DNA from 4 places in the Paenibacillus nuruki genome. Region 3 is predicted to be linked to each of the others. Evidence: predicted binding sites of a transcription regulator. Region 3 holds the regulator's gene; each other region holds the start of a gene.

Region 1 (8,283 bases), 1.4 Mb from region 3:
AACCATACAAACGAAACCCGCCGAACTTTTTGGGTGTGCCATCAATATAACTCAAAATCAAGGTATTGCTTTGCGATAACATAGGGGTCTGGAAAAAGAAAAAGACCGCCATAACAATATAAATAATCGTATAATTCTGCACATGAAAAACAAGCTGAACCATGAGCAACGTGCCTAGCATCATAATCAGCAGAACAAATCGTACATTTTGTAGACGATCACTATAAAATCCCCAAAATGGATTAGCAATTAATGAAATCAACGGACCAATGGCCATCAAAGCACCGATCTCACTCTGGCTCATTCCGATATCTTGCAGGTATAATTGAAAAAAGCTCGTAAAAATAACCAGTGTGCCATATATGAAAAACGTAAACCATCGTAGTGGTCTAAAAGTAGTGTTGTTTATATTCGGATGCAAAGCCAGCCAATCCTTTCATCAGACATTTCATTCACTGTAGCATGTGTTGAAAAGGGATACAAACCAATTTTGTTTATTTCTGGAGTAGAAAGGATAATCTATTATGCCATCCTCTTTAAAATATACAGGTATTATTTTAGCAGGCGGTCAATCAAGCCGTATGGGTCAAAATAAAGCATTATTGCCTATAGATGATCATACCATTATCGAACGTGTAGCCAAAGCATTAAAACCAACTGTATCTTCGCTATGGATTGCAGGCAATCACAATGCTGATTATTCATTTCTAAAGCTCTCCGAAGTGCCAGATATTTTTCCCGGACAAGGGCCTTTATCAGGTCTGCATACAGCTTTATCACAGATTTCTAGTGAATGGTATGTAGTCAGTGCCTGTGATCTACCTTTTGCCAGTACAATACTGATGCAATATCTAATAGAGCAGACTAGGATAGAAGGGATACAAGCTGTGATTCCTATGCAACATGGACGTATTCATCCACTGTATGCGGTCTATCATTATAGTGTACTGCCATCGCTTCAGACCGCCTTAGCACACAACCAATTGCGTGTAAGAGATTGGTTAGATCAGCAACAGGTAAAGTATGTAGAAATCGAGTCATTGTATGATCCAAATGTGAAGGAAGTATCTTCTTTTCAAAGTATATCGGAGTATAGCTTATATAATATGAATGATCCCCAGTCCTATGAGCATGTTGTGCATCTTTTGGAGCAATATCCTTCTTTGATATAGCCAGTCTGTGGCATAAGTCCTTTTGAGAGCGTGACAAACATGACTATTTTATGAACGTATGCTTAATTCGCCCCTAATCGCTACAAAATAGAGTACAATAAAAGTATAAAAACAAGTCTCTTCTTCAGTACTTACTACCGCTGTTGACTAACGATTTAACCTATATATTGCTTCAAACCTTCAATGTCGGAATTCAATCATTTAAATATGTGAATATTATCACAAGGAGTGATTTAAGATGACTATGTATACAGAACCGGAAACCCACCAAGCTCGCCAAGAATGGTTATACAGTCGTGTAATGACTTACCGTTTACTCAGCGAAATGTTAGAACGCAAACCTACATTGTCCAAGTTGATCGAATGGAAAAAAGAAGCGTCCAAAATCAATCGTCTATTTACCAATGACTATGCACTGCTTCATACGTTAGAAAATACGATGTTGAATGATATTATGCAATATGCTCGTCAAGAATGTGCAGAATACAGTCAATTGTTCGAGCAAGATCAACATGTTAGCTATCCACCACAAGCTTCCTACTATTTAACGAATGAGCAAGGACGTACGGCGTATGAAGCTGTTGTGAATGCTGTCTATGCACGGGCAGGAATTGCTTTCAAAAAAATGGATCATGAAACAGATGATCATATCGGAATTGAATTGGAATTTATGGCGTTATTGGCTGAACGTTCGGCAGAGACTGATATGCATTCCTCTAGCCGCAAAATGATCGCTCAAATGCAGATCGAATTTTTAGAACATTATTTGATTCCATGGGTACCTTCATTCTGCGCTGAACTTGGCAAAACCACTTGCAGTCCGTTGTACCGTGAATGGGCACAGATGTTACCGACTTATCTTCAACATGATGTACAAGAATTACAACAGATCGTGAATCGCTTACCCTAATACAAATTCCCTATTTTATAGATCACATGATCTGAAATAGGGAATTTTTGCTTTGATTTTGAAAATATAAGTAATTTATTTCCAATTCACTGTGTCAAATTAGAAAATACAGTCTAATGAGTGATAAGGGAGGTTTACCGCCTTGAATAAATATTATTGCCTCAAACAATGTATTGTCGTAAAGGCTGTAGACAGAAGAGCGGAATTTCCATCGTTAGATTGGGCACGCCAATATGCTTTAAAAGAATTAGTGCCACAAGAAATCAATTTTGTAGTGAGCGATGGAGATACAGGTCAAATCTATATGGATGTTCGATTCGGTTCGCATACCAAAAACCCCTGAGTACTTCTTTACTCAGGGGTTACTTTTATGTGCTGATATAGTTGTTGTACATCTTGAAGGTCTACTTTGCCAGCGATCGGTTGCAGAGCACAAGCACTACCGCAAGCCGCTCCATAACGAAGCATCTCTGCAAGATCACCACCACGATAAGCTGCGGTCACCATACCTGCTGCCATGGCATCTCCGCTTCCAAGCGCACTGATAATATCAAGCTCTGGCACATGTACTCTGTACCGCAGAGAGCCTTGAGCCGCTATCGCTCCACGTTTACCCAAAGAGATCGTAGCTGTTTTTACACCATGATCTAACATTGCTGTCAGTACACCATCTAATGTCTCCTCTGAATAGTGATCACTTGGAGCTATGCCTGCCCATGCACAAGCTTCATCTTCATTAGGTTTCACTAGATCAGGTGAAGCTTGTAATCCATAACGTAACGCTTCTCCGCTAGCATCTAAAGCGGTCTGAGCACCTTTAGTTTTAGCAATCTGGATTAAGGTCGCATACAGATCAGCAGGGCATCCTTCAGGAATACTACCGGAAAATAATACCCATGCAGATACACTTGCTAACTGTTCTACCTGCTTTTCCAAAAGGATCAACGATTCAGGTGTTACATATGAAGATCCTTGTTCGATAAATTCAGTCTGGGTGCGTTGCTGTTGATCCAGTACAGTAATCGCTAGTCTTGTTTCTCCTTGCACTTCGGTAAATTCACAAGCTACACCTTCTTGTTGTAAAAGGGACTGCATTTTCTGTCCATTATATCCTGCGATCAAGCCGGTAGCTGTTACCGATTCACCTAGCATATGAACAACACGTGCAGCATTAATCCCTTTGCCCCCCGGAACAGTGATTCCCGGTAAGCGGTGTACCTGATCAATATGAAGCGTAGGAACAGAATAAATAATATCGAGCGCTGTATTTAACGTAACCGTTGTAATCAATAGTTGTTCACCTCTTAAGCGATTAATTTAAGTCCGATTGCCGAGGCGATAATCATAGCAATAAACAAAATACGTAGTCCACTTTTGGCTTCACCATACATAAACATACCGACCAATGTACCACCGACGGTACCGATTCCTGTCCAGATCGCATAAGCCGTTCCCATCGGAATACCGTTCATCGCCACAGTAAGACAAGAGAAACTACCTGCAAATGTAATAATCATCAAAAGATAATTGAGTAACGATTTATGACGGACGATACGATTCATCATAATCACACCGACTACTTCAAATCCACCAGCAACAACAAGAGCTAACCAAGACATTATGCTTCACCTGCTTTCACTTTAGCCGCAGATTGAGCTTCTGCTTTGACGCCACTGTCTGTTACTAATTTTAATCCGGCTACACCGATCATCAATACTAATATCAAGATCACTTTGAGCCAGTGGAACGGTTCACCGAAAATAATCATCTCCGCAGCGACGGTTCCAGCTGTACCGATTCCTGTAAATACTGCATATACTGTACCCACTGGTAAGCGAGTAGATGCTTTGATAATAAGATAAAAGCTAATAGCAATACCTATAGCTGTGAATAACCATTCGATTGGAGTTGCAGCGTGTTTGAGTCCAGATACCCAGACCACTTCAATACATCCTCCGATTAATACGTACAACCAATTGCGATTCATAACACATCTAATCTCCTTTATCGTTCGTTAAACGTTTCTATCAAATTGTAGTTCCTGAAGGGGTGATGCCTCGCCAGTAAATCGGGAAGATCACATTTAACCGTTGTACAGAGCGAGAAGGTTCGCTGTATAACATATCGATCATCACGCCATCGACTACAGTCATATATCCTTTTGCCGCTTCTGTAGTAGTGACTACTAATAGCAGATCATGCTGATCGACATGCACATCGAATAATCGTAAAAGTCTGGCTTCCAAATCATCAATCAAACCATACACCAGAGGTACAATTTCTTTTTCTGAAGTCGAATGTGGAAAAAAACACATCCGCATCACGAATTTGATGATAGGGTCATCAGAATATTGCTGTTGTAAAAAAGCAATTAATTGATAAAGACGTTGTTCTAACGGTATATGAACATGACGAATCATATAGCGAATAATTCGTCGCTTGAATTCAGCTAAAGTCTGACGAAGTACATGCAGAAACAAATCTTCTTTGCTTTTAAAATGAGCATAGATCGAAGGTTTTTTGATACCTGCTTCATTCGCGATATCTGCTAATGAAGTGCCTTCATATCCATTTTGCGCAAAATGAGAAAGAGCTATCGTTAATAGCTGAGGCTTTGTAGTCATATAAGCACCTTCCTAACGGTCGTTAGGTAATATTATTGTCTTTTTGATCTTGTTTGTCAAGAAAGGTGAATAAAGTGTCATTCCTTGTAAAGAAGGATATATGTATAACAAAGTTATGCGACATCTTCTCGTTCAGTTACGTACATACTCTGAAGAGGAAGACAGGAGTTGATGATATTGCGTAAAGGTGTTCTAGGGGTATTTATTATTGTTTTACTATTTGGTCTCTATTATGTAGGATTCGATCTACTTGGTCCCACAACTGGAACGATTATCAGTATTTTTTCAACACTGAGTGTGATTTCGATTGGATTTATTATTTTTATAGATAATCGGCAGCCTGCGGTAACAATGGCATGGATTCTCTTATTAGCTTTATTGCCAGTTGTCGGTGTATTTTTTTACTTCTGGTTCGGACAAAATGTATTCAAGCGTCATAAGTATGAAAAGAAAGCGAAGCGAGATCGGCAAGTGTACCAGATGATCGAAAATGCAGGGATGCTGACTGCACTGGATTTATCTTCTTTTCGCGAAGATCATCAATTGTTACTTCGTCTGTCGCAGAACTTAGCGGTAACTCCTGTGTCACAAGCGACAGAGACAACGATCTTAACCAATGGTGGACAGACATTTACCGCTTTGTTAGAAGCATTAGAAACAGCCGAACATCATATTCATATGGAATATTATATTTATCGTGCAGATGATATTGGCACACGGATTCAGCAGATTTTAATTGAAAAAGCGCAACAAGGTATTGAAGTTCGTTTTATGGTCGATGCAGTAGGAAGTATGCAATTACCTCGTTTGTTTCTGCAAGAAATGAGAGAAGCGGGTGTGCAAGTGGGTGTATTTGGTGAAGCACGCATCTTGTTATTATCCAGTCAGGTGAACTATCGGAATCACCGTAAGATTGTGGTGATCGATGGGAATATCGGATTTATAGGTGGGCTGAATGTAGGTGATGAATACTTGAGTCGCAGTCAAACCTATGGTTTCTGGCGTGACACCCATATGCAGATCAAAGGCGAAGGGGTACGTACATTACAGATTATCTTTCTGCAAGATTGGCTCCATGTGACAGGAGAGACCTGTCTGGATCAAGTCTATTTTTCGCCACGATTAATCGCTTCACAAGGTGGAGCCGTGCAGATTATAGCAAGTGGGCCGGATAATGATCTACGTGTGCTTAAGCATGTATTCTTTTCGATGATTACGTCAGCCAAGCGATCAGTCTGGTTAGCGACTCCGTATTTTATACCGGATGAAAGTATTCTGACCGCACTCCGGATGGCGGCATTATCGGGGTTGGATGTACGTATTCTTTTTCCAGGTAAGCCGGATAAGCGACTTCCTTTTTATGCTTCTCATTCTTATTTTGTGACATTGCTTGAAGCAGGAGTACGTATCTATGAATATGAAAAAGGATTTTTACATTCCAAGTTGTTGATTGTAGATGGGGAGATTGCGACAATCGGTACAGCGAATATGGATATGCGTAGTTTTCATTTGAATTTCGAAGTGAATGCTTTGTTGGTAGAGACAGAAAGTGTGCATCAGATGGTACGGGATTTTGAACGTGATCTGAATTCAGCCAGCTTGATTATTCAAGATCGATTTGCTCGCCGTAAAGTGATGCAACGTCTTGTCGAATCAGCCGCCCGTCTTATTTCACCGATGTTGTAAAAAGGTAGCCTATAGAGAGATTTTCTGTTGTATCAGCATGATGATCAACTATCACAATGCTATTTATAAATGAATAAAGATACACTATTTATCTATAGATCATAAAATGATAGAGCACAAAAAAAGCTGACCTTAGCTATCAAGGTCAGCTTTTTGGTACATAGGATTATTCTTCAAGTGCTGTTGTGATTAGAGCACTTACAGAAGGGCTGTATAGTAGTCCGATATGCGCCATACCGAAGACACGGATATTGTTGGCTCCATCTAACATCGACAATTGGTTAGAGACAATTTGGTCATTGATCGTGTAGATCGAAGTCACTTTGATGCCTTCTGGTGCTCTGCTAGTCGTTAAGCGGTTAGCGCCGCCAATCGTTACTAATTTATCGACTTTAGAAAGACCACCGTTGTTCAAAATATAATACAGACTGTTGGCTCCACCCATACTGTGAGCAACAATATTTACTTTTTGACTGCCTGTTTGTGCTAATACTTCATCAACTTTACGGCTGATTGTAGCGGCATTTAGCAATTGGTTACCGCTTTTGCTAGGAAGTTCAATGGCGTATCGTTCGTTGGAAGCCCAACCTTGACGACTTAGGTAGCTTTCTATGTAGGTAAAGTTGCTTGCTGTTCCTCCAAGTCCATGAACAAAAATAACTGGTGTACGTGTTGTAGCCGCAGTGGCTTGATTTGGTGTGAAAACACCCAAACTAAAAACAGATAATAGCAATACAGATAGCATCAAACGCAAAGATACACTTACTTTCTTCATAATCAATCTCCCTTTTGTTGTGTTCTATAATACATAAATTTACCAAAATATGAATTATTATATAACGAATACACTCGCTTGTAAACCCTTTTTGGAATTATTAACTTTAGGTATCGCAAAAAAAGAACGATCTATTCCTTCTGTATTGTTCGCAAAAGGAAAGATCGTTCTTTGAGGTTATACCGATATATTTAGCAATGTAAGAATGAATAAAGTATTTATTAGAATGTTGTAAATCCAAGAATTAGCTGTAGACGATACGCGATATCTTTTAGCCATGTCGTATCTTCTTGATAAGCACTTAAAGGTAACGTATATTCTTCGCCTTTATTGTTCCACAACATCGTAAAGTATTTATTTACACCGGTCATCAGATCGTTATCCCCTGGAGCAGAGATCCAAAGATCATTTTCCAGATTGTAATCTTTCAGGTTACGTGGCGTAAAGTTAGAAGAACCTCCAATAATCAGATCATTACCAGATGCTTTGTCGATATACATCATTTTGGTGTGATACTGCTCATCGGTAGTGTTGTACCAGCGAACATCAATTTTGCCACTGGAAGCATTTTTGAGTTCAGCAGCTACAGGACGATTCGGAATACCGATCTTATCTTGTCCAAAAGCATTCTGATTCGGATCGAGAATCAATTGAATTTTAACTCCACGTTTGGACGCTTCCATTAGCCCACTCGTAACATCTTTATCAGCTAAGTAGAACATACCCATCCATAAAGTATCTCCTTGCTTGGTGTCTGCAATCGCTTCAAGCAACCGATCAAATACTTTACCTTCGGTAATATAACGCAGTTGAACTTCGCCTTTCGGTTTGGTTGCTGTTCCCGCAGGTGCTTTATAGGTAGGCAATTGCACTGAACTGCCCGAGAGATCGATCACGGCTTGTTCTGATTTTAGAATATCACCGATAATAGGTCCTTGCACTTCAAAAGCGATATTGGAATGATAAGCACTCGCATCATGCACATTACCTGTAGAAACCAGTGCACTATTTTCGGTCGCTACGACTTTGCGATGATTGGCTTTCACATTAATCAGTTTCAGATACGAACGGAATGTGACATCAGGTCCATCAGTCGCCATCATATTCGGTACCCAT
Region 2 (8,283 bases), 150 kb from region 3:
CGAACCCAACTTCGACTACTATGTTCAAATCTTTGATCTCAATCAAAACACGTAACCCAATCATTTTCGGCTTCCATCCATCTGCACAGAATTGTAGTAAAGAATCCGCTCGCATCTTACTTGAAGCGGCTGTCAAACATGGTGCACCTGCGGATTGTATCCAATGGATCGATGCTCCTTCAATGGACAAAACAAATGCATTAATGAATCATCCTGATGTAGCGTTAATCTTAGCTACTGGTGGTGGCGCAATGGTTAAAGCAGCATATAGCTGTGGTAAACCTGCACTTGGCGTAGGTCCTGGTAACGTTCCTGCTTTTATAGAGAAAAGTGCTGACTTGCAACAAGCAGTGAATGACTTGATTCTTTCCAAATCATTTGATAACGGTATGATTTGTGCTTCTGAACAAGCAGTAGTTATTGAAGAACCTGTTTATGAAAAAGTGAAAAAATTAATGATCGATAACGGTTGTTACTTTGTAACTAAAGAAGAAGCAGGCAAATTAACGAACGGTGCAATGAATACAGACAAATGTGCAGTGAACCCTTCTATCGTAGGTCAATCTGCTGTCAAAATTGCTGAACTTTGTGGAATTACCGTTCCAGCCGATACCAAAATACTGGTAGCAGAATTGGAAGGCGTAGGTACTAAATTCCCATTATCTGCTGAAAAATTAAGCCCTGTACTGGCTTGCTATAAAGTTAAAAACGCGGATCAAGGGATTGAACGTGCTGCACAAATCGTAGAATTTGGCGGTATGGGTCACTCTTCAGCTATCCATTCTAATAATGATGAAGTTATTCAGAAGTTCTCTAATCGTCTACAAACTGGACGTATTATCGTGAACTCTCCTTCTACACATGGTGCAATTGGTGACATTTACAATACGAACTTACCATCTTTAACACTAGGTTGTGGATCTTATGGTCGTAACTCTACTTCTTCTAACGTAAGTGCTGTGAATCTGATTAATGTGAAAAGGGTGGCTCGTCGTACTGTGAATATGCAATGGTTCAAAATACCTTCTAAAGTTTATTTTGAAAAAGGCGCAACTCAATACCTTGCTAAAATGCCTGATATTAGTCGTGTAGTGATCGTAACAGATGCGATGATGGTACAACTTGGTTATGTTGAAAAAGTACAACATTACTTGCGTCAACGCCAGACTCCAGTTGTTGTTGAAGTGTTCTCTGATGTAGAACCAGATCCATCAACTGCTACTGTAGAACGTGGTCGTCAAATGATGGAACGTTTCCAACCGGACTGCATTATCGCTCTTGGTGGTGGATCTCCTATGGATGCTGCTAAAGGCATGTGGATGTTCTACGAATATCCTGATACTGAATTTGATAACCTAAAACAAAAATTCATGGATATCCGCAAACGGATCTACAAATACCCACATTTGGGACAAAAAGCACAATTTGTAGCAATTCCAACGACTTCAGGTACAGGTTCTGAAGTAACATCGTTCGCAGTTATTACAGATAAAGAAAAAGGCAACACAAAATATCCTTTGGCTGACTATGAATTAACACCAGACGTAGCGATTATCGATCCTGAATTTGTATACTCTTTACCTCGTGTAGCTGTTGCTGATACAGGTATGGACGTATTGACTCATGCGATTGAAGCTTATGTATCTGTAATGGCAAGTGACTTTACTGATGGACTAGCGATCAAAGCGATTCAACTGGTATTCCAATATCTAGAACAGTCTGCTCTAACAGGCGACAAACTGGCTCGTGAAAAAATGCATAATGCTTCTACGATTGCAGGTATGGCATTTGCGAATGCATTCTTAGGGATTAACCATAGCTTGGCACATAAATGGGGTGGACAATACCATACAGCACACGGTCGTACCAATGCGATCTTGTTGCCACACGTTATCCGCTACAATGCGAAAAAACCAACTAAATTCGCAGCGTTCCCTAAATATTCTCACTTTATTGCTCACGAACGTTATGCTGAGATTGCTCGTATCTTGGGATTGCCAGCACGCACAACCGAAGAAGGCGTGAACAGCTTAATCAATGCTATTCGTGACTTGAACCGCAAACTAGGTATTCCTGAAACGTTTGAAGCATTGGGCTTTGATGCAAAAGACTTTGAATCTCGTGTAGATTACCTTGCTGACCGTGCATTCGAAGATCAATGTACAACAGCGAATCCTAAATTACCTTTAGTGACTGAACTAGCTGATGTATACCGCAACGCATTCTATGGTCGATTTGAATAAATAGACCTGTCTGACAAGTAAAATGATAGTTTGAAAAAAGGATCACTCCACACATGCTGTTATAGCAGTACGTTGGAGTTGATCCTTTTTCCTTCTTATTTAACTTGTATCGCTAGGAATATACTTTCAAGATATATGGTTGAAAATAAAAAACAAAGCAAATATGGAATGCCACCTTATCCCAAAGAACGATCTCCTAGTTTGCGATATTAGCAGAACTAAAGAGAACCGTTCTTTTGTTTGTAGAGAGGAGTGATGCGATGTCCAACATTATTCTATAGCTTGTATATAGAATAATACAGAAATAGTGTGATGTATTTCGTTGTTATAAGCCGTAAATTCTTGTATGATGCTACAGCTATTTGGAGTGAATGCTGATGTGTATTTTTGTATTAGTAGATTCGTATCACTGTATTCACTGTGTAAATCGTTATTTACTTATTGTGTAACAGGCTTAATTGTAAACTGTAATAGTTATTTATAAAAACTGTTATAGATACAGAATGTGATAAAAATCATAATAAAGATGCTATTTTGTGATAAATGTCACATACTCTGCTTATGAATTGCATCATAATAAAGACATAGCCGGAGGGAGAAAACAGCAGCTTCCGGTATCGTGTAGGCGAGACAAGCAATAGTGTAAATGGTTTTGTGATTTTATTCACAAATAATGGAGGGATTATCAATGTCAGTTATCGAAAGAAATGTACAGGATAATTTAAAACAAGACGCATGGCGCAATTTCAAATCAGGTAAATGGGCAAAACATGTAGATACTCGCGACTTTATTGAACAAAATATTAGTGCGTATCAAGGAAACGAAACATTCCTAGCTGGCCCTACTTCAAATACAAAAGACTTGTGGGATATCATTTCCAAACTATCTAAAGAAGAAATCGAACGTGGTGGCGTATGGGATGTAGATGCTGCAACACCTTCTACAATCACTTCACACGGTCCTGGTTACTTGGACAAAGACAAAGAACAAATCGTCGGTGTTCAAACAGATGCTCCTTTCCGTCGTTCATTACAACCGTTCGGTGGTATCAAAATGATGATCGATGCTTGTAAAGCATATGGCTTTGAAGTACCAGAACAAATCATTGATATCTTTACAAACATTCGTAAAACGCATAACCAAGGTGTATTCGATGCTTATACTTCTGATATGAGAGCAGCACGTAAAGCAGGTATTATTACAGGCTTACCAGATGCTTACGGTCGTGGACGTATTATCGGTGACTATCGCCGCGTAGCATTATACGGTGTAGACTTCCTAATTAATGAAAGAAAACAAGATTTGAATGATATGGAAGTTGACGTGATTGATGAAGATGTGATTCGTCTTCGTGAAGAAGTATCAGAACAAATTCGTGCTCTAGGCGAATTGAAAAAAATGGCTGAAATGCATGGCTTCGATATTTCCAAACCAGCACAAACAGCAAAAGAAGCGTTCCAATGGGTATACTTCGGTTACCTTGCAGCAATCAAAGAGCAAAATGGTGCAGCGATGTCTCTAGGACGTGTATCTTCTTTCCTTGATATCTACATCGAACGTGATGTTAAAGAAGGCACAATGACAGAACAACAAGCTCAAGAATTGGTTGACCATTTCGTTATGAAATTGCGTATCGTTAAATTCTTACGTACTCCAGATTACAACGAATTGTTCAGTGGTGATCCTACATGGGTAACGGAATCAATCGGTGGTATGGCTGTCGATGGCAAAACATTAGTTACCAAAAACAGCTTCCGTTTCTTGCATACATTGTATAACTTGGGACCTGCACCAGAACCTAACTTGACTGTATTGTGGTCAGAACAATTGCCAGAAGCTTTCAAAAAATTCTGTGCTAAAGTTTCAATCGAAACCAGTTCGATCCAATACGAAAATGATGATCTGATGCGTCCAATCTATGGCGACGATTATGGTATTGCTTGCTGTGTATCCGCTATGCGTATCGGTAAACAAATGCAATTCTTCGGAGCTCGTGCGAACCTTGCCAAAGCATTATTGTATGCAATCAACGGTGGACGTGATGAGAAATCAGGCGTTCAAGTAGGCCCTGAATACCCTGCAATCACTTCTGAAGTGCTTGAATATGACGAAGTCATGAAACGCTTCAAAGCCATGATGGAATGGTTAGGCAAATTGTATATGAACACATTGAACGTTATCCATTACATGCATGATAAATACAGCTACGAACGTATCGAAATGGCACTACATGATCGTGATATCTTACGTACAATGGCTTGCGGTATCGCGGGTCTATCAGTAGCAGCTGACTCATTAAGTGCTATCAAATACGCTAAAGTAACACCGATTCGTGACGAACGCGGTATTGCTGTAGATTTCAAAATCGAGGGTGAATATCCTTGCTACGGTAACAACGATGATAAAGTCGATCAGATTGCTGTTGAATTGGTCGAAACATTTATGAGTATGATTCGCAAAAACAAAGCATACCGTGGTGCTACACCAACACAATCAGTATTAACAATTACTTCTAACGTAGTATATGGTAAAAAAACAGGTACAACACCAGATGGACGTAAAGCTGGCGAACCATTCGCACCAGGTGCTAACCCTATGCACGGACGCGATACTAAAGGTGCTCTTGCATCTCTAAGTTCTGTTGCGAAATTACCATACGAAGATAGCTTAGATGGTATTTCTAACACATTCTCTATCGTGCCAAAAGCATTAGGTAAAGAAGAAGAAATTCGCAAAACTAACCTTGTATCTATGCTTGATGGATACTTCGGTAGCAATGCCCATCACTTGAACGTTAACGTATTCGCTCGTGAGCAATTACTAGACGCAATGGAGCACCCAGAAAACTACCCACAATTAACCATCCGTGTATCTGGATATGCTGTTAACTTTGTTAAATTGACTCGTGAACAACAAATGGATGTCATCAACCGCACATTCCACGGATCAATGTAATAAAAACTTTTTAACAATATTCAAAGTAATGAAGCTAATCAAAGTAAAGTAATCAAAGATGGTAACTGCTAACCAACAATGAATGATATAAATGAAGCATTTGAGAAAGTGGAGTCACACCGCAGAGCGAAGAGTAGGAATTGTTTCTGAAGAAGCGAAGCGTTCGCATTTAAGATTCGGATATCGACTGCGAAAGCAGTTCATTCCAGATATCCGATCTTAACAGCGATCGTAAGAATAATTCATACGCGTAGCGGTGTAACTCTAACTCTCGAAATCCTATTCATTTATATACATCAACTCAGACGAAAGGGGTGATTGATCATGGTAAAAGGCCGTGTTCACTCGCTAGAAACGTTCGGTACCGTCGATGGCCCGGGCATACGATTTGTACTATTTATGCAGGGTTGTCTGATGAAATGCCAATACTGTCATAACCCTGATACATGGAATTTGGACGGAGGTAAAGTGATGGAGCTAGAAGAAGTTCTAGCTGAAATTGAACCTTACTTGAGTTACTACCGTTCTTCAGGTGGAGGATTGACGGTATCTGGTGGAGAACCAACGTTGCAAGCTCCTTTTGTCAGAGAATTGTTCAAAGCAGTCAAAGACCGTTGGAACCTGAATACAACACTGGACAGCAATGGATTCAATGAACCTAACAAAATCCATGAACTGCTTGAAGTTACTGATTTAGTCTTGCTTGATATTAAGCATATCAATAATGAAAAGCACAAAAAATTAACCGGTGTATCAAATGAACGCACTCTACACACAGCACAATGGCTATCTGATAATGGACGCAAAATGTGGATACGCCATGTGTTTGTACCTGGCATTAATGATGCTGAAGAAGATCTGATCGCTTTAGGAGAATTTATCGGCACATTAAAAGGGGTAGAGAAATTCGAAATCTTACCTTATCATCAGATGGGCATCTACAAATGGGAAGCGTTGGGACGCATCTATCCGCTGGATGGGGTTCCTTCGCCAACCGAAGAAGAAGTAGAACGTGCGTATCGTCTGATTGAGCAAGGTCGTCGTCAAGTCTCTTGTGTCTAATCCTCCTCTTTATGAAAATAGATAAATAACAACCATAGTAAGCAAAAAGGGTATATGAACGTGAAGCCAGAAGTCCTTTCCTGATCCATAGGGAAGGACTTTTTGGTATCTACATAGTTGAGTAGTGATACGTTATCTGTAATATCAGTTCTTCTTAAAAAACTCCCCAAAACCTAAACTTTATCCGCTTGTTGCACGCGACCTCGTTATCTATACTTAAATAAGAATATCGATTATCTATATCATATGTATCTTGTTCAGACATCTTTTCAAAATAGGCTCCAGCACAAGGAGGATATCTATGAACACTATTCAATTATCAGACTTAACATTAGATCAGAAAATCGGACAATTATTTGTATGTGGATTTCATACCAATGTACCGAACGAACATATTACAGAATTGATCGAAAAATATCATGTCGGTGGAGTGATTTATTTTCGGCGTAATATAGGAACAGCTCGCCAGATTACAGACCTTTCCACAGGGTTACAGCAGATTGCTCAGAGGCAGGGATTACCACCGTTATTGATAGCGATCGATCAAGAAGGCGGAATGGTGAGCCGAATCGATCAAGATGGAATGAGTCTGATTCCGGGCAATATGACTCTTGGGGCAGTAAATGATGTGGCATTAACGGCAGCCGCTTCAGCGATCAGTGCGCGTGAATTACGTACATTAGGAATTAATTTGAATTTTGCGCCTTGTGTCGATGTGAATAATAATCCTCGTAATCCAGTGATTGGCGTCCGTTCTTATTCTGAAAAGCCTGAAGTAGTAGCTATTCATGGAGCCGCCGCTATTCAAGCGATTCAGCAAGAGTATGTAGCTGCTACAGCCAAGCATTTTCCAGGGCATGGAGATACTGAGGTGGATTCTCATTATGGATTAGCTTCTGTACCTCATGATAAATTACGCTTAGAACAGATTGAATTATTACCTTTTCGTTCAGCGATAGATGCAGGAGTCGATGTGATCATGTCGGCTCATGTTATTTTCCCTGCATTTGAACCGGAGCCTATTCCAGCTACATTGTCGCGTAAAGTACTAACCGATTTGCTTCGTATCGAGATGGGATTTGAAGGATTAATTGTGACCGATTGTCTGGAAATGCATGCGATTGCCAAGCATTTTCCGATACCACAAGCGACTGTTATGGCAGCTCAAGCCGGAGCAGACCTATTGCTGGTGAGTCATACATTAGAGCACCAGATCGCTGCGATTGAAGCGATTAAAGAAGCGGTGCAACAAGGTCAGTTATCTGAAGCTCAAATCGATGCTTCAGTCGAGCGAATACTATCACTCAAAGCCAAACATCAGATGGATGCAGCACCTTATACGATAGAAGAGTGGACACAGCGCTTAGAACCTGAACCGATCGAACCGGTGTTGCGTGAAATTGCAGAGCGTAGTATTACATTAGTCAAAGACGAAGGGCAATTGCCTTTGCAACCGGATGATAAGGTACTCATTATATGGCCACAGGTGACGCGTCTAACCGAAGTGGATGAGCCGACAGGGCATGATGTCAGTTTTGCTCAAGCTCTTAATAGCTATGGGATCGATGCAACTCAGATTACGATAGATGCTCGCCCGGAACCGGAAGAGATTCAGCAAGTATTAGCAGAAGCAATCCATTATCCCAAAGTGATCTTTGCAGCGTATACATCATCGGGTCTGTTACCACTCGGTCAAGCAGAACTCGCCCGTCAATTGTCTCTTTTGACAGATACTGCATTGATTGTGGCTTCTGTACGTAATCCTTATGATCTGAATGATCTTCCTGAGATCAAGACGTATATCTGTAGTTATGAAAATCGGAAGTATGCGGTAGAAGCTTTGGCAGCTGTAATTGCAGGGGTTAAGCCAGCGCTAGGAAAATTACCAGTGAGCTTAAATGAGCAATATCAGGTTCAAATATAGAAGAGTAGTTGTCAAAATAGGTTATTGCATTTATTTGTGGTAAAGTATAATTAATGACGTTTTCTGAGCACATCATGTAGTCAAAAACAGTCTATTCA
Region 3 (8,283 bases):
GCATTTACTTTTTCATATGTCACTGTACCTGCTGTTTTCTCAACATGTACGGCATTAGCACCTTCAGCGACTGAGCCATCAATATTGAACTTTACCCAGACCATAAGGTCTTCTTGTGCTGTGTTCTTACCTTCAACTACCCAATACGTTGAAGTATCTGTCCAGACAGAATTAAATGTACGTGTCACAGATACGATATCAGCCTTTTCCTGTGCACTGTTGATCGCCAGCTGCTCTTTACTCCATGGCTGCGCCATAACATGAACATAAAATTGATTAACACCTAATACAAGCAATCCTACTACTACAATAATGATTGCGATCCATTTTCCACTTCCCAAATTTCGCAAAACACGCCATCCTTTCCTGTCGACTTCCGGTTAGCGTTTGAGCAAACCTTCAAAAGCACTTTGGGCTTCATGACGAATTTTTTCTTCATCCAGTGTTAATGATATACCATCTTTGATTAATTGCTTACCATCTACCCAGACATGCAATACATCTTTAGCTGATGCAGAATAAATGGTATGTGAGATAAAATCAGTACGTGGCAAGAAATGCGGTTGATCTACATTTAATGCCGTAATATCGGCTTTCATACCGACAGCAAATGTACCTACGTCATTCAAAAATACAGATTTCGCACCGTATTCTGTACCCATTTTCAATGCTTCTAATGCAGGTACCGCTGTTGGATCTCCGGATACTCCTTTATGAATAAGAGCTGCCAAACGCATCTCTTCAAACATATCCAAGTTGTTATTACTTGCCGGGCCATCTGTTCCTAAAGAAACGACTACACCTGCACGCAATAAATCAGGAACACGAGCAACACCACTTGCTAATTTCAGATTACTACCCGGATTATGCGAAACAGCTACTTTATGTTGCGCCAGCATTTCGATCTCTTCATCATTCAAATGAACAGCATGTGCCAAAAGGGCTGGACGCGTGAAAAATCCTAATTTCTCCAAATGAGCTACAGGACGTAATCCATAATCAGTTACATTTAATTGTACTTCAGCTAACGTCTCAGACATATGTGTATGCAGCGGCAAATCCAAGTCATGTGCTGCTTGTACAAATTGTTCGATGTATGCAGGAGGACATGTATACGGCGCATGTGGAGACATCATCGTTGTAATACGTCCATCAGCTTGACCATGCCAATCCCGTGCAAAGTCGATAGATTGTTGTAACTTTTGCTTTTGCTCTTCTTCTGAACATAAGCCGATAACACCACGCATCAATACAGCACGCATTCCTGATTGCTCTACGACTTCAGCAACACGTTCTGAACGATCATACATATCCAGGAATGTCGTAGTACCGCCTTTTAACATTTCAAGTACAGATAATGATGTTCCCCAGTATACATCGTCACTTGTAAACTTCGCTTCCATCGGCCACATTTTTTCCTGTAACCATACTTGTAGTGCAAGGTCGTCGCCATATCCACGTAGCAAAGACATTGCCGCATGACCATGACTGTTCACTAGACCCGGGATAAAGAACAAATGATTACCATCGACTACTGTTGTTCCTTCTTCAATCACAGGCTCTTCTTCTCCAAGATAAGTGATCCATCCATCTTCAATCACCATATGTCCGAAAAGCATCGATTTTTCTTCACTCATTACAGCAAACATACCGTTTTTGATAACCCATTTGTTCGAGGTGTTATTCATTAGTTTCATGTTCCTTTCCATCTTCCAGATAATAGGCAAGGCTTAGTAAGTCCGTTGTAAAATCAGCAGTGTGTACACGAATATGCGGTGGAGCTTTCAAAATAATCGGTGCAAAGTTCAAAATGGCTTCGATCCCTGCTTCAATCAATTGATCTGCTACACGCTGTGCTTCAATATTAGGCACAGTAATAATACCAATACGAATACTTTTCGCTTTGACTGTTGCTCCAAGTTCTTCGATCGGTTGTACAACTAATGTATTGATCATCGAACCGACTTTGGGTTCAAGAGAATCAAACACAGCTACGATTTTCATCGTTTCTTTCAAATACATATTATAGTTCGAAAGGGCATGCCCTAGATTACCTGCACCTACAAGTGCGACATTGATCTGTTGATCTAATTTTAAAATATGACGTATTTTCTCAATCAGATAAGATACATCATACCCGATTCCTTTACGTCCAAAATCTCCAAAATAAGCTAAGTCTTTGCGAATTTGTGCTGGATTCAAATCTAATTTTTGTCCCAATTCTTGCGAAGACACTGTGGGAACTTCACGGGTGTGAAGTTCGTTCAGATATCTAAGGTATACAGGTAGTCTTCGCACGACTGCTTCTGATATTTTGTCGGATTTCATGCTTGCTCCCCCTCTTGATTTACAGTTTCCTTTTCAGGTTCGGCCTGGCTAAGCCATTCTGTAATACGGGGTACCATCTGCTCTGTCGGCATATGTTCCATTTTGGGACCGGGTAATGAATATAGAAAATGCTTGCCATAATAGGACTCGATCACACGAGTGTCATAGACAATAACGATTCCCCGATCACTAGATGTCCGTACTAATCTACCAAAACCTTGTTTGAAACGGATAACTGCTTGCGGTACAGATAATTTCATAAATGGATTTTTCTTTTCTTTTTTAAGCCGTTCGCTTTTGGCTTCTAGCAATGGATGATTGGGCGGTTGAAAAGGTAATCGTACAATCGCCAGACATGTTAATGCTTCGCCCGGAATATCGACACCTTCCCAGAAGCTACTTGTTCCAAGCAATACAGAAGCAGAACGCTCCTGGAATCTACGAGTAAGCTTCGTCCGACTCCCTCCATCAACGCCTTGACCAAATACAGCAATATCACTATGTGATAACTTCTCTTTTAATGGCTCATACACCTGCTTGAGCATTCGATATGAGGTAAATAAAACCATCATTCGTCCTTGCGTTGCTTTGGCAGTCTCTGCTAACGAGTTCGCTAATGTATCTACAAAGAAGGCATCACCGACACTGCCTTTGACACTTGGAAAGTCACGTGGAATCAACAATAGCGATTGCTCACGATAATTAAAAGGTGAAGATAACTGTTCAGTCATCAATCTGCCTTCTTTTTCCGCTTCGACAAGTCCCAGTTGTTCAATCATATATTGGAATTTCTTTTCTATTGATAATGTTGCAGATGTTAGAATAATACTTTTCTTTTTATCGAAAAAGTACTCTTTCAATTGCTTGCTCACATCCACAGGCACAGCATACATCTGTAAAGACTTACTACGATAATTTCCATTAGCTTCATACCAGTAGACCGTATCTGTACTTTCCAGCTTCACAAATTGACGTAGATCGTCTCGAACGACAGTCAAATCTTTGAATAGACCCGATACATCAGTCACCAGACTATCTGTGCCCAACTGTTCATCGCTTTCTTTGATCTGATTCATTACTTGTTCGCCTTTACGAATCAATTGACTCAGTCCGATATGGATCTGATTCTCCAAATCCGTAATTACCGTCCATTCTGTTGGTTGCTTCTCAGGTAACAAACGTAATGTAAATTGTCCAGCTTCTCCCGGAGCAGCATCACTACGCTGAGGTAATAAAGCAAATAATAATTCACTCAATTTGTCCCAGTTTTCTTTGACATCTACAATTTCAGGATATAGATTATCTATCGCTATCGCCCAATCCATACCACGCTCATTACCAGATGAACCTAACTGTTGACGCAAAATAGCCAGCTGACCATTTTTACTGTCTTTGAACAAACGAAGTAACGGATGAACCAATGTGAAATATTTCATATGCATACCCAAGTGCTTACCTGCTACATCTTCTAAATGATGCGCTTCATCAATCACCAATCGATCATAAGCAGGCAATAATTGGTGCCCTGCTTTGACATCGGTAAATAATTTGGAATGGTTCGTAATAACGACATCAGCTGTACCTGCTTCATGCTTCGCACGATGGTAGAAGCATTTGCGGAACCACGGACATGCACGACCAAGACAAGAATCGGTATCACTCGCTACCGTCTCCCAGAAATCGGCTCCACGGTTACCCATATTCAGCTCTTCATCATCACCGGTTTCCGTCGAATTTAACCAGACAATCATTTGAGCTGCAATCAATACATCTTCTTTAGGACTTTGAAATTCTTTTGTATTTATTTTATGCTCAAATTTGCGCAGACACAAATAATGCTGGCGTCCTTTAAATACGGCAGCACGAAATGCAAATGGAATCACTTGAGTCAGTAATGGAATATCCCGTTCTCGTAACTGTTCTTGCAAATTAATCGTATGTGTACTTACCATCACACGATCGTTTTCTTTCACGCTATGATAAATCGAAGGTAATAAATAACCTAACGATTTGCCCGTTCCTGTTCCTGCTTCGATCAATAGATGTTTATCATCCGTCATCGCTTTGATTACTTCTTCAAACATCCGATTCTGCGGTTCACGTTCTTCATAATGAGGAAGTAAATTACGCAAATTCTGTTTGACTTGCTCCAAAAATTCATCAAAGGACACATCGGCAAGTGGCATATTTCCACGCTCTTCATGAGCAGGTAAAATCTCATTCCAATCGCCTACTTTTAACGCCAATTGACGGAAAAAGCGATGTTCGTCTAAATCTTGAATCGGTTGTGCTTCTTTCTCCATCCGTACTCCATCAAAATACCAACCTAGATCGCTATCCTGATTATCAAATAGTTCGGATAATCGTTGTACCGTAATCAATGGGAGGTCATTCAATTCTTCCAAACATTTCAGAAATACATGAGCTGTCGCTAACGCATCGCTATCTGCTTGATGAGGACGATCATGGACAAATCCTAAATCTTTACTGACCATACTTAACTGATAACTTGAAAGATTCGGAAAAAAAATACGCAATAAATCCATAGTATCTAATACTCGACCTGTAAAAGCCAAATATCCGGTCTGATCCAAAGCTCGTTGTAAAAATCCTAAATCAAATCCAACGTTATGCCCAACAAGCACAGCGTCTTCTAGTAGAGGAATCATCTCCAAAATGACATCATCCAACTCTGGAGCGTCGACTACATCTTCATTTTTAATTCCAGTTAAACCTTCTATAAAAGGAGGAATAGGCACTCCTGGCTTCACCATAGAAGAATATACGGTGGAAATACTTAAATCATGATCTATAATGGCAAGCCCAACTTGAATAATATCATCGGTGGACTGAGTACCTGTGGTCTCAAAATCCAGTACGGCAAATTTCATGGATGTCTAAATCCTCTCCTTGCTGTCGTCTCAACCTGATGTCGAAATGTTCACCTATCAGCATACCAGAAGAAGACGGTTTTGAAAATCAAAGGGTGGGTGGTTATTTAAATTTTAGCTTTTCTAGGGGTGGCGCTGCGAGGAGAAAATCGTTCTTGTCGTCGCTTGTTGTAAATGAATCCTTTAAATGACTGCTTCACAGTCAGGATTCATTTACAAAGGCGAGCGCTTCGCTCTTTCAGAATGATTTTCTCCTCTCCGCTGGTGTAGGTGGATAAGCATAATTTTGAATAACTCGTTTAGGAAGAAGCAGGAAATGAGGAACATATATAGAGTTACATAAAATATCATATAGCTTTAAATTGTGTGAATTTTAATTTACCCATATTGAGTAGCATCTGTTATATTAGTAAAGGATTTCAATATAATTATAAATGGAGGGAATTAAAGTAAAATGAGAAAGTTTATGATGATGTTTTTGGTGTTGGTGGTGACATTAATGGGGTCAGCGCCTGCCACGCTTTTTGCAAGTGAGGAAGGAACAAGTAATTTGATAGCAAGTAAAGAAAGTCAGGATTTAAGTTTCTTAAATTTATTTCTTTATGGAGACTATAATATGACATTAAAACAGGGAGAAGCTTTTATTGAAGAAGGCTGGAGTGTAGCAGACAGTGTATATAGTGAAAATGAGTTAAAAATAAATATTACATATACATTAAATTCTGTTCCAGTAAATCAAATTGATACTAATATACCTGGAATATACGTAATCACATATATTGCAGAAAATCCAGCTGGAAAACGTTCTTATCCTCAACAACGTACTATTGATGTTGTTGCTACTGAAAAACAGAAAGATCTTGATCAGCTAAATATCCGTGGTGCGTTAGGTATGGCATATCATAATGGTTCTGTCTATATTGCACAAGGCAGTTCAGGAATATCAAAAGTCGAATTAAGCTCTGGAACAGTTACTTCTATCGTGTACGGTGGATACTATGCCGATAATGTTGTTACTGTTGCTTTCAATCAAGCTGGCGACCTATTTTATACCTTAGAAAACAAATCACTCATCAACAAGATAGATGCTCAATATTTACAGGATGCTGCGTTAACTCCAGAACAATTTAAGAAATATAGTTCACTTTATTTAGATCTTAGTGACAAAGCATCTGATGGTAACGATCCTATAAAAAATATTTCTAATATTGCATTCAATTCTCAAGATCAGCTTTACATTGCTGTTCCGCTTGATTTTTTTGACACTACTCTTTATAGATGGAATTCAAATGATCAATTGTTGGAAAGAGTCACACAAGAAGACCTTGAAGATTTACAAGTGATGACATTCGACGAAAATGATAATCTATTCTTTAAAGCTACTTTATATAAACCAGATTTTTCAGACCGTGGATTTTTCAAAATTTCTGCCAATGAATTAAAAAACTTACCAGTAGCTGATACATCTTTCAAATCATATCTCGAAATTAATACAATGAATATTAATTCAGACGGCATCGTTTTTTTACCTGATGGTCGAGGTTATTATAGTGAAAATGGTAAAATAAAAGCAATTTTCCCTCGCTCCGCACCTTTAATTGCCTTAAAAGGAAATTATAATCCTGTTCTTTTTGCTGGAGATACTTATATTGAAGAAGGAGTAACAGTACAAGATGCTACCTATTCTAAACTGGATGTAAAAGTCACTTATACTTTGGATAGTAAAGCTATATCTTCTATAAATACGTCTATTCCAGGCGAGTACACGGTTCATTACAACGTGACCAATCCTGCAAATATCTCAGCGCTAGAAGTAACAAGAAGAGTAACTGTTAAACCTCTTCCTTTAAGTATAGAAGGATTAGATATTCGCAAGATAGCAACTATGACTGCTTGGAAAGATCACTTATATATTGCAGATTTTCAAAAAGGATTTTATGAGGTTATTAAAACCAGTACTGGTTACAAAAGATCGTTGCTTGCTGCCACCCCTCTGGCAAATGCTGTAGCTGTAGATCAACAAGGTAATTTATTTTTCTCGATGATTGCTTATCACTATATCTTTAAATTAGATGCTAAATATTTAAATCGTTCAACCCCATTAACCCAAGAAGAGCTTTTGACATTAAGCCAACCTTATTATCATTTTAAAGATACAGGACCGGTTTATATAGATGGGTTAGCTTTTGATCATCAAAATCAGCTTTATATGTCAGTAACTAAAAATAAGATGAGCCAAATTTTGAAAATGGATGGTTCTACTGCTACCACTCCGACATTAGTAATTGATTACCCTAATCGCACAAATGATATTGATATAAGTCCTGCTGGAAATTTATATATTAATGCAGATAATAGAAATGTATTTCAAGCAAAATCTTCATTATTAAAAAAATTACCTCTTGATATTAATGATTTAGTAGATATGGGAAGAAATGATAATAATAACAGCATCGTTTTCTTACCTGATGGTACTGCTTATGGAAGTAGTATTCAGCGCAGTGTAACTGGAGAACAAGTTATTCAAAAATTAGACTTTACAGATCCTAAGCAAACTGTAGATGTTACTGGTATTACACTAAGTACTTCTACACTTACAATCAATAAGAAAGATCAACCTGTAACTCTTCAAGCAACCGTTGCTCCTGTTAACGCAACTCAAGCAGATATCACTTGGATGAGTAGCAATGAGAAAGTAGCACTGGTGAAAAATGGAATGGTTACACCTATCGCTAAAGGAACTGCAATCATTACAGCAACTACTGTAGATGGCAATTTTAAAGCAACTGCAACAGTGAACGTCAAAGAATCCGATGATAAAAATACCAATTCATCGAATACAAATGGTAATTCTAATGTAGCAACCAATACTAGTAAATCAACTGTACTATCTGCTAATAATATAAGTAGCACAACACAAATATCTTTAGCAAATGGACAGCCGCAATCCAGTATTTTATTTTCTACAGACAGATTACAAACAGAAATTAATAAATTACAAGCAAACAATCAAAAAACAGCAACTATTACTATTCCAAACACTGCTAATTCATTGAAAATGACG
Region 4 (8,283 bases), 1.1 Mb from region 3:
GGAAGTGAGCCTGCTAATCTACAAGGGATATGGAATGAACATGTCCAAGCACCGTGGAATAGTGATTATACAACCAATATCAATACCCAGATGAATTATTGGCCTGCTGAAGTATGTCAGTTGTCTGAATGTCATCAGCCGTTATTCCGAATGATTGAAGATCTGAGTCAGAGTGGTCAAGAAGTGGCGAAAGTACACTATGGGGCTAAAGGTTGGACGACACATCACAATAGTGATCTCTGGCGACTAGCTGTACCCACTCAAGGCGATGCAAGCTGGGCATTCTGGCCATTAGGGGGTATCTGGCTATGTGCCCATTTGTGGGAGCATTATGAATACAATCGAGATTTGGACTTTTTACGTGATTCTGCTTATCCCATTCTCAAAGAAGCTGCACAATTTGCGCTTGATTGGTTAGTAGAAGATCGTCAAGGCTATCTCGTGACGATTCCGTCCACTTCACCTGAAAATAAATTTCTGACCGCAACAGGTGAACCATGCAGTACATCAGCGGCATCAACTATGGATATGACTCTGATCCGTGAATTATTTCAGCATTGTATTACCAGTACAGCATTGCTAGAAATCGATCAAGAGTGGGCAATCACACTCCAAAAGGCTTCTGAGCGCCTATATCCTTTTCATATTGGTCGTCATGGTCAGTTGCAAGAATGGTATCGTGATTATGAAGAGCACGAGCCAGGGCATCGCCATGTATCTCATTTGTATGGTCTTTATCCCGGCAATGAGATCAACCGTTATCAGACTCCTGAGCTTGTAGAAGCTGTGCGTGTCTCGCTTGAACGTCGTATTCAGCATGGTGGCGGACATACAGGTTGGAGTTGTGCATGGTTAATTAATCTCTATGCCCGTCTATTAGATGGAGAGACGGCTCATGAATTTGTAAGTACATTACTGGCACGTTCTACATATCCCAATCTATTTGATGCTCATCCTCCATTTCAGATAGATGGTAATTTTGGTGGAACAGCAGGTATTGCTGAAATGTTGCTACAAAGCCATTTACAAGAACTGCATCTACTCCCTGCTTTGCCAAAAGTATGGAATAAAGGTAAAGTCAAAGGGCTGCGTGCGCGTGGTGGATATATTGTTGATATGAGCTGGAATCAAGGAGAATTGCTTGAAGTTACATTAGAATCACCGTTTCATGGAACATGTCGATTAGTGAGTTCTACGGCTTTGCAATTAGATGATCCGTTGACTGCTTGTACGGTTACTGAACCGAATCATTCACAACATGACTTTGTACTGGAGTTTACTGCTGAAGCGGGCAGAAGTTATAGATTGATAGCAAATAGCTAAATATCGCAACTTATTCGTTGTCAAAATCAATGAATATGACGCTTATTTATCTTTTTCCTTCTATATATAAATATATTCTTATTAAATATGAAACTATTATTATAATAATGAGATCGAGGAAAAAAGCCATACTTTCTGTTCAAAGCAGAGAATATGGCTTTTTTCTATAAGAATATTCACGATTTGTTTATATTTTCAAAGAAATAAAAGAGAAATTAAAAGAATATGAATGAATACCGAATCAAAAAGGGTGAATTGTGGTAATAGATACTATAACCTAGCAACGTAATTGGTAAAGTGCTCCTACATTTGGAGTCACTATGGCTACTAACATGAAGAGGGGAGTGCTTTAATCATGGCGACAAATACAAAAGGCCGTTCAAATTCACCCGGAAAAAATGCTCGTGGATTAACTCGTTTGCTAACGATCATCGGTTGGATCGCTTTTGCTGTGGGTGTAGTAACGATTATTTTGAATATCCAACCTTTTAACGATAACAATGCTGGACTGATGATGGGGATCGGATGTGTAGTAGGTAGCGTGTTTATCTACTTTATTGGTAAATCGATCGGTTCAATGCAAGTGCGTAATGAAGAAGGAAAAGAAAGTATCAACGACGATTAAACATATCTTTTGTAACAGAACGTTAACTTTTTCAATTAAATACATGCTCCTTTAAGAATTAGTTCTTAAAGGGGCTTTTTTACGGAATCACAATATGATAATATATAAATAATGTGAAAAGATTCACGATAACCTGTTAATAAATTGACAGATTTGTTAACAAGTCAAAAAAATGTGGAATTTACACCTTCTATGGATACGCAAATAGCACACTTAGTGTTAACATAGAAATGTGTGGTTTCAATATTATGAACGTCTTAAACGTTATGTGAGAAAGGGGATTAAGATGAACAAAAAACCGGGTTCTCGTCTTATGATGTGGGTTATGATTATTGTGTCGGTTCTGTCACTGGCTTTGACAGTATGGGCGCTTTATGCAGGTAGCCACAATTACTTTGTTCTCGATCCGAAAGGACCTATTGCAGCAGGACAAAGAGATCTAATCGTGATTTCAACGATTCTAACTGCCATTGTTATTGTTCCGGTAACAATACTCACTTTTGTTATAGTGTGGAGATACCGTGACAAACCAGGTAGAAAGGCAAAATACGATCCGGATTTCAACCACAGCACCAAACTTGAAACCATCTGGTGGGGGATTCCAATCATCGTTATTGCTGTACTTGGTATTGTAACTGTTCGTTACACCTATGCATTAGAACCTTCTGTAGCGATTCAATCACAGAAGCAACCTATTACAATCCAAGTAGCATCTATGGACTGGAAATGGTTATTTATGTACCCGGAAGAAGGTATCGCTTCTGTGAACTCGATTACGATTCCAGAAGATACACCTGTACGATTTGAACTGACTTCTGATGCACCTATGAACTCATTCTGGGTTCCAGAACTTGGTGGACAAATTTATACGATGTCGGGTATGGCTATGACATTGTATCTACAAGCTGATCATCAAGGAACATTCTTTGGATCAGGTGCTAACTTCAGTGGTGAGCACTTTGCCCAAATGAGATTCGATGTGAATGCTGTATCTGACGAGCAATACCAGACTTGGGTGAATAAAGTTAAAACCGAGTCTAAACCTATGAGTATGGAAACATACCAATCACTAACGGTTCCAGGAACAGCTGACAAACAGACGTTCTCTGCATTCCCAGAAGGATTGTTCCAACAACTCGTAACCAAATACTTGCCAGGTGGTTTGGCAGGCGGTAAAGATCGTGCTACTCATACCACTCCTTCAACTCAGATCAATGAGAAAGAAAGTGAAGAAGGACAAAGTGATATGGGAACCAATGAGCATGATGGTATGGAAATGAACGATCAAGAAAGCACGGACACGAATACTAGCAATTAAGTTCAAAGTTATTTGAAATTAGTTGTACCGTAGCGTGTGACATAAAAGACAGGGAAAGGAGCTCCCCGATGCTCGAGAAAATTAAAGATTTTGCATCTGACTTTTTCGTCACCGGCGACCCACTAATTTACGGTGCAGATGTATCTATCGGACTTGCGATGATTGCTATCGTTGTGGGACTCACCTATTTCAAAAAATGGGGCTGGTTGTGGCGTAATTATTTAACAACAGTTGACCACAAAAAAATCGGTATCATGTATATTCTTGCTTCGATTTTGATGTTGTTCCGTGGCGGCGTGGATGCCATTATGATGCGTACTCAACTCGCATTCCCAAATCTCGAATTTTTACATCCTGAACATTATAATCAGGTCTTTACCACGCATGGCGTAGTTATGATCCTGTTTATGGCGATGCCATTTATGTTCGGTCTCTTTAATATCGTGGTGCCTCTTCAATTAGGAGCACGCGATGTAGCTTATCCATTCTTGAACGCACTAAGTTTCTGGTTGTTCTTCTTGGGCGCAATGTTATTTAACTTATCTTTCGTTATCGGTGGTTCACCGGATGCAGGATGGTTAAGTTATCCACCGCTATCAGAACTACAATTTAATCCAGGACCTGGACAGAACTTCTACATCTGGGGTATTCAGATCTCAGGTATTGGTTCACTTGCAACAGGTATTAACTTCATAGTAACGATTATCAAAATGCGTGCTCCAGGCATGACATTTATGAAGATGCCTATGTTTACATGGTCTGTATTTGCAACATGTGTCATTATCATTTTCGCTTTCCCAATTTTGACTGTTACACTAGCACTATTGTTTATTGATAGGTTTGCGGGGGCTCACTTCTTTACACTCGATGGTGGCGGTAACCCGATGATGTATATCAACTTGATCTGGATGTGGGGTCACCCTGAGGTATACATTGTTATATTACCGGCGTTCGGTATTTTCTCCGAAATCGTCAGCGTATTCTCACGTAAAAAGCTATTTGGTTACACATCCATGGTATTCGCCATGTTGATTATTGCATTCGTATCCTTCTTTACCTGGGCGCATCACTTCTTCACGATGGGTTCCGGCGCAGATGTTAATGCGTTCTTCGCATTATCTACGATGCTTATCGCTATTCCAACAGGGGTTAAAATCTTTAACTGGTTGTTTACGATGTATCGCGGTCGAATCAGGTTCGATCTACCGATGCTCTGGACGATCGGATTTATCCCATGTTTTATTATCGGTGGTATGACAGGGGTTCTATTGTCTGTAGCTCCTGCTGACTTCCAGTATCATAACAGTTACTTCCTTATTGCTCACTTCCACCAAGTTCTTATCGGTGGTGTAGTATTCGGTTACTTTGCTGGTATGTACTACTGGTGGCCAAAAATGTTCGGTTTCAAACTGAACGAAACATTAGGTAGATGGGCATTCTGGTTCTGGAACATTGGTTTCTATGTATGTTTCATGCCTCAATACTTGCTTGGTCTAATGGGTATGACTCGTCGTATTAGTACATTTGATTGGGACACTGGCTGGGGTCCATTAAACGTTGTATCCACTATGGGTGCATACTTGATGGGTGTTGCGTTCTTGTTCCAAGTTCTACAAATTGCTTACAGTATCAAACATCGTGAAGTCGATACGACTGGCGATATCTGGGACGCTCATACTTTGGAATGGAGTATTCCTTCTCCTGCACCAGAGTATAACTTTGCAGTGGTTCCAGTTGTGGATAGTAGAGATCCGCTATGGGTTGAGAAACAGCGTCGTGCGGCTGGTAAGCTTCCGAAAAATCCGCCGAAACCTGTATATGCACCAATTCATATGCCGAAAAACTCTTCTATTCCAATTATAATGTCAACATTCTTCTTTATTGCCGGATTCGGCTTTGTCTTCTTATGGACATGGATGGCGGTTCTTGGTCTGATTGGTGTAGCAGGTTGTATGATTGCTCGCTCGTTCCAATACGACACCGACTATTACATTCCAGTTGAAGAAATTGAGAAGACGGAAGCATCGATAAGGGGGACGGTCTAATGGCACAAGCTGTATCACAGCATGGTCACGACCATGATCATAGTCATGACCACGGGCATCACGATCCGCAAGAAATGAAACTTCTTGGTTTCTGGATCTTCCTAATTACCGACGTTATCTTGTTCGGTACTTTATTTGCAACGTATGTGGTTCTTCATAAAAACACTGCCGGTGGTCCCGGTGGTGCAGAAATATTCGAAATGCCAGGCGTTATTGCTGAGACATTTATCTTGTTAACAAGTAGTTTCACAAGTGGACTTGCTGTACTTGCTATGAACAGAGGAAATGTTAAACAACTGATTTCTTGGTTGATCGTTACTTTTGTTCTAGGTGCGGCATTTATCGGGCTTGAAGTCACTGAGTTCGTGAAATTGATTGGTGAAGGACACGGAATCTCTGCAAGTGCATTCCTAAGTGCATTCTTCACGCTTGTCGGGACTCACGGACTTCACGTTTCAGTTGGTCTCGTCTGGATGTTGTTATTAATTATTCAATTGTCACGTCGTGGAATCACTGATGTGACACGCGGTAAAATTAACGTCATCAGCTTGTACTGGCACTTTTTGGACGCGGTATGGATCTTCTTGCTATCCGTCGTCTACTTGTTGGGGGTGATGTAATATGGCGCAGCATTCAACAGATTCACATGCACATGGTGAAGATCATGCTCATGGCTCGCTTAAATCTTATATCATTGGTTTTATCCTTTCGATCATCTTAACGATTATTCCGTTGGTTGTTGTTATGAACCATATGTTCCAAGCAACAGCAACGATTCTAATCATTATGATTACTGCAGTATTGCAGTTCGTTGTACAGTTATTCTTCTTCATGCATGTACGCGATCGTACGGGTAACCAGCCTCGTTGGAACGTTATGGCTTTGATCTTTGGTCTAGCGATTGTACTGGTTGTTGTATCTGGTTCTGTATGGATCATGGCTTACAACGGCGTAGGATACTAATCTACAGATAAAAGACTTAGCGGTATGATAGTACAATAAGAGCTTTCTTGTTTAATCGGATACAGATGTTATTGATCTGTAGAAGAAAGAGCAAGAAAGCTTTTTTTATATGCTTGATTGTAATAGAAGATTAATTTGTTCTATTTCAAAGGTGAAAAATCTAATCAAACATGTACATATTTAGCTAATCACACCATAGCAAATTCAACACTTTTCTTATAGATTGATGCAATACAGGCAGTATAGCAAAAAGAGACGGATTCTACTGTGATAAAAAGTAGAATTCGTCTCTTTGCTATCAATAAAGAAAAATAAATGAATACGATAGATATTATAATTTATTGCTGTATAGATCGATTTTTTCAACGAAATACCCATAATTTACTGACAGTATAATTGATACCGAGACCGAATATAGTCACTACTATTTTGGCGATCCAGACAGGAATATGATCAGCAACCAGACTAATCGCACACGCTGTAACCGTAGCTACTGCTATATTGACCAGTAAAAAGCGAATCATTTCACGGATATCCCAACCAGTACCCTGTGCAAATGTCCAACGTCGATTCCATAGATAACTGTTGAGTGTGCCAGCGCCATATCCGATAAATTGAGCAGCTACAACACCAGTAAAACTCTGTAATAGCATAAATACGATAAAGTCGATTACTGTATTGGAGACGCCGACGGTAGCAAAGCGAACCGCTTGATTCGCAAACCATTTAGAAACCAGCATGACGTTGTTCGCTCACCACACGACGTTGTTCTGGTAAGGATTCATGGGCAGGTAGCGGTTGTTCTTGCGCAAAATTTCGAGTCTGTTGTATCAGATACAAAGGACGTTGCTTCACCTCATCATAGATCCGACCAATATATTCACCGATAAGACCAAGAATAACTAGCGTGATTCCATTTAAAAATAAAATCGTTGCCACAATCGAAGCCCAACCGGGTGTTGTGGAGAAGTGTAATAATTTCTGAGCAAGTACAAAAATCAGATAAAAGAAGCTGAATAGCGATACAACACTACCTAGAATACTGGCTAATTTTAAAGGCTTGAGCGAGAAGGCAACCAGTGCATCCGATGCAAAGCGGATCATTTTCTTGAGTGGATATTTAGTTTCACCTGCAAACCGTTCTTCACGTACATAACTGATCGAAGTCTGACGGAATCCGACCCAGCTCACAAGACCACGAACAAAGCGATTGTTTTCTTTCATTGTTTTCATTGCTTCACATACTTTACGATCAATTAAGCGAAAATCACCTGTATCTAATGGAATATCAATATCGCTTAATTTGTTCAGTGTGCGGTAGAACATCGAAGCTGACCATTTTTTGAAGCCTGTTTCACCTTTACGTTCTGCCCGAGTGGCATAGACAACATCGAAGCCTTCTTTCCATTTCTCAATCATTTGCAAAATTAACTCGGGTGGATCTTGAAGATCGGCATCTATCACTACAATCGCTTCGCCTTGAGCATGATCCATTCCGGCGGTGATCGCAATCTGATGACCAAAGTTACGGGAAAAGTCGATCCATTTCACAGAAGCATCACTTGCACAAAGTTGATTAACAATCGAAGCGGTCTGATCACGGCTTCCATCATTTACAAAAATTAATTCATACGATTCATGAGTCTGTTGCATCACTTCAGTCAGACGACGATAACATTCCAGAACAACAGCTTCCTCATTATATACAGGTACAACGATTGAATAGCGCATAGTTCATTCCTCCTTATAGATAAACCTTGATCTCATAGGGACAGACCATAAAGTTAAGATTGATGTAATTCATATAATGTAAGTTGAGAACTTCTTCCACTGCTACCACGCTGAGAACTTGAAGATACTGTATCTACTGCTGTTGTAGCCTCAGCACTCCATTCACTTTGTGAAATAACAGTACCATGTGTTTGCACCCATGTGGTTAAGTCTGAACTTCCGCTGCCCATACCACCACCCAGAACTACATATTTGAGTTCGCCATCGGCTACTAGAGC

Evidence for each region. Region 3 encodes Rex, which represses fermentation and respiration genes when NADH is low (regulators of the CRP and FNR family bind a similar motif). Its sites were predicted from a motif close to TTGTGAAATATTTCACAA; they were not measured.
Region 1: a site for Rex is predicted at 1,380-1,397, ahead of RCP16_RS21345 (TorD/DmsD family molecular chaperone). Genes of this name have one in related genera too.
Region 2: a site for Rex is predicted at 2,896-2,913, ahead of pflB (formate C-acetyltransferase). Genes of this name have one in related genera too.
Region 4: a site for Rex is predicted at 2,060-2,077, ahead of qoxA (cytochrome aa3 quinol oxidase subunit II). Genes of this name have one in related genera too.

Annotation. Positions count from the first base shown of each region.
Region 1 is NZ_OY725677.1:4,809,580-4,817,862, forward strand. Features, by position in the region: gene RCP16_RS21335 (MFS transporter) at 1-421, opposite strand, end outside; gene mobA (molybdenum cofactor guanylyltransferase) at 525-1,172, shown strand; gene RCP16_RS21345 (TorD/DmsD family molecular chaperone) at 1,411-2,082, shown strand; gene RCP16_RS21350 (hypothetical protein) at 2,225-2,425, shown strand; gene RCP16_RS21355 (1-phosphofructokinase family hexose kinase) at 2,434-3,372, opposite strand; gene RCP16_RS21360 (DMT family transporter) at 3,387-3,701, opposite strand; gene RCP16_RS21365 (DMT family transporter) at 3,701-4,069, opposite strand; gene RCP16_RS21370 (TetR/AcrR family transcriptional regulator) at 4,110-4,706, opposite strand; gene cls (cardiolipin synthase) at 4,884-6,392, shown strand; gene RCP16_RS21380 (esterase/lipase family protein) at 6,559-7,167, opposite strand; gene RCP16_RS21385 (phospholipase D family protein) at 7,389-8,283, opposite strand, start outside.
Region 2 is NZ_OY725677.1:986,917-995,199, forward strand. Features, by position in the region: gene adhE (bifunctional acetaldehyde-CoA/alcohol dehydrogenase) at 1-2,243, shown strand, start outside; gene pflB (formate C-acetyltransferase) at 2,932-5,199, shown strand; gene pflA (pyruvate formate-lyase-activating protein) at 5,524-6,261, shown strand; gene nagZ (beta-N-acetylhexosaminidase) at 6,563-8,185, shown strand.
Region 3 is NZ_OY725677.1:1,133,859-1,142,141, reverse strand. Features, by position in the region: gene RCP16_RS05130 (cell wall elongation regulator TseB-like domain-containing protein) at 1-350, opposite strand, end outside; gene RCP16_RS05125 (amidohydrolase) at 381-1,688, opposite strand; gene RCP16_RS05120 (redox-sensing transcriptional repressor Rex) at 1,681-2,328, opposite strand; gene dinG (ATP-dependent DNA helicase DinG) at 2,325-5,219, opposite strand; gene RCP16_RS05110 (S-layer homology domain-containing protein) at 5,674-8,283, shown strand, end outside.
Region 4 is NZ_OY725677.1:62,067-70,349, forward strand. Features, by position in the region: gene RCP16_RS00315 (glycoside hydrolase family 95 protein) at 1-1,323, shown strand, start outside; gene RCP16_RS00320 (hypothetical protein) at 1,679-1,948, shown strand; gene qoxA (cytochrome aa3 quinol oxidase subunit II) at 2,235-3,266, shown strand; gene RCP16_RS00330 (cbb3-type cytochrome c oxidase subunit I) at 3,335-5,311, shown strand; gene cyoC (cytochrome o ubiquinol oxidase subunit III) at 5,311-5,931, shown strand; gene cyoD (cytochrome o ubiquinol oxidase subunit IV) at 5,933-6,274, shown strand; gene RCP16_RS00345 (GtrA family protein) at 6,637-7,014, opposite strand; gene RCP16_RS00350 (glycosyltransferase family 2 protein) at 7,001-8,005, opposite strand; gene RCP16_RS00355 (glycosyltransferase family 39 protein) at 8,059-8,283, opposite strand, start outside.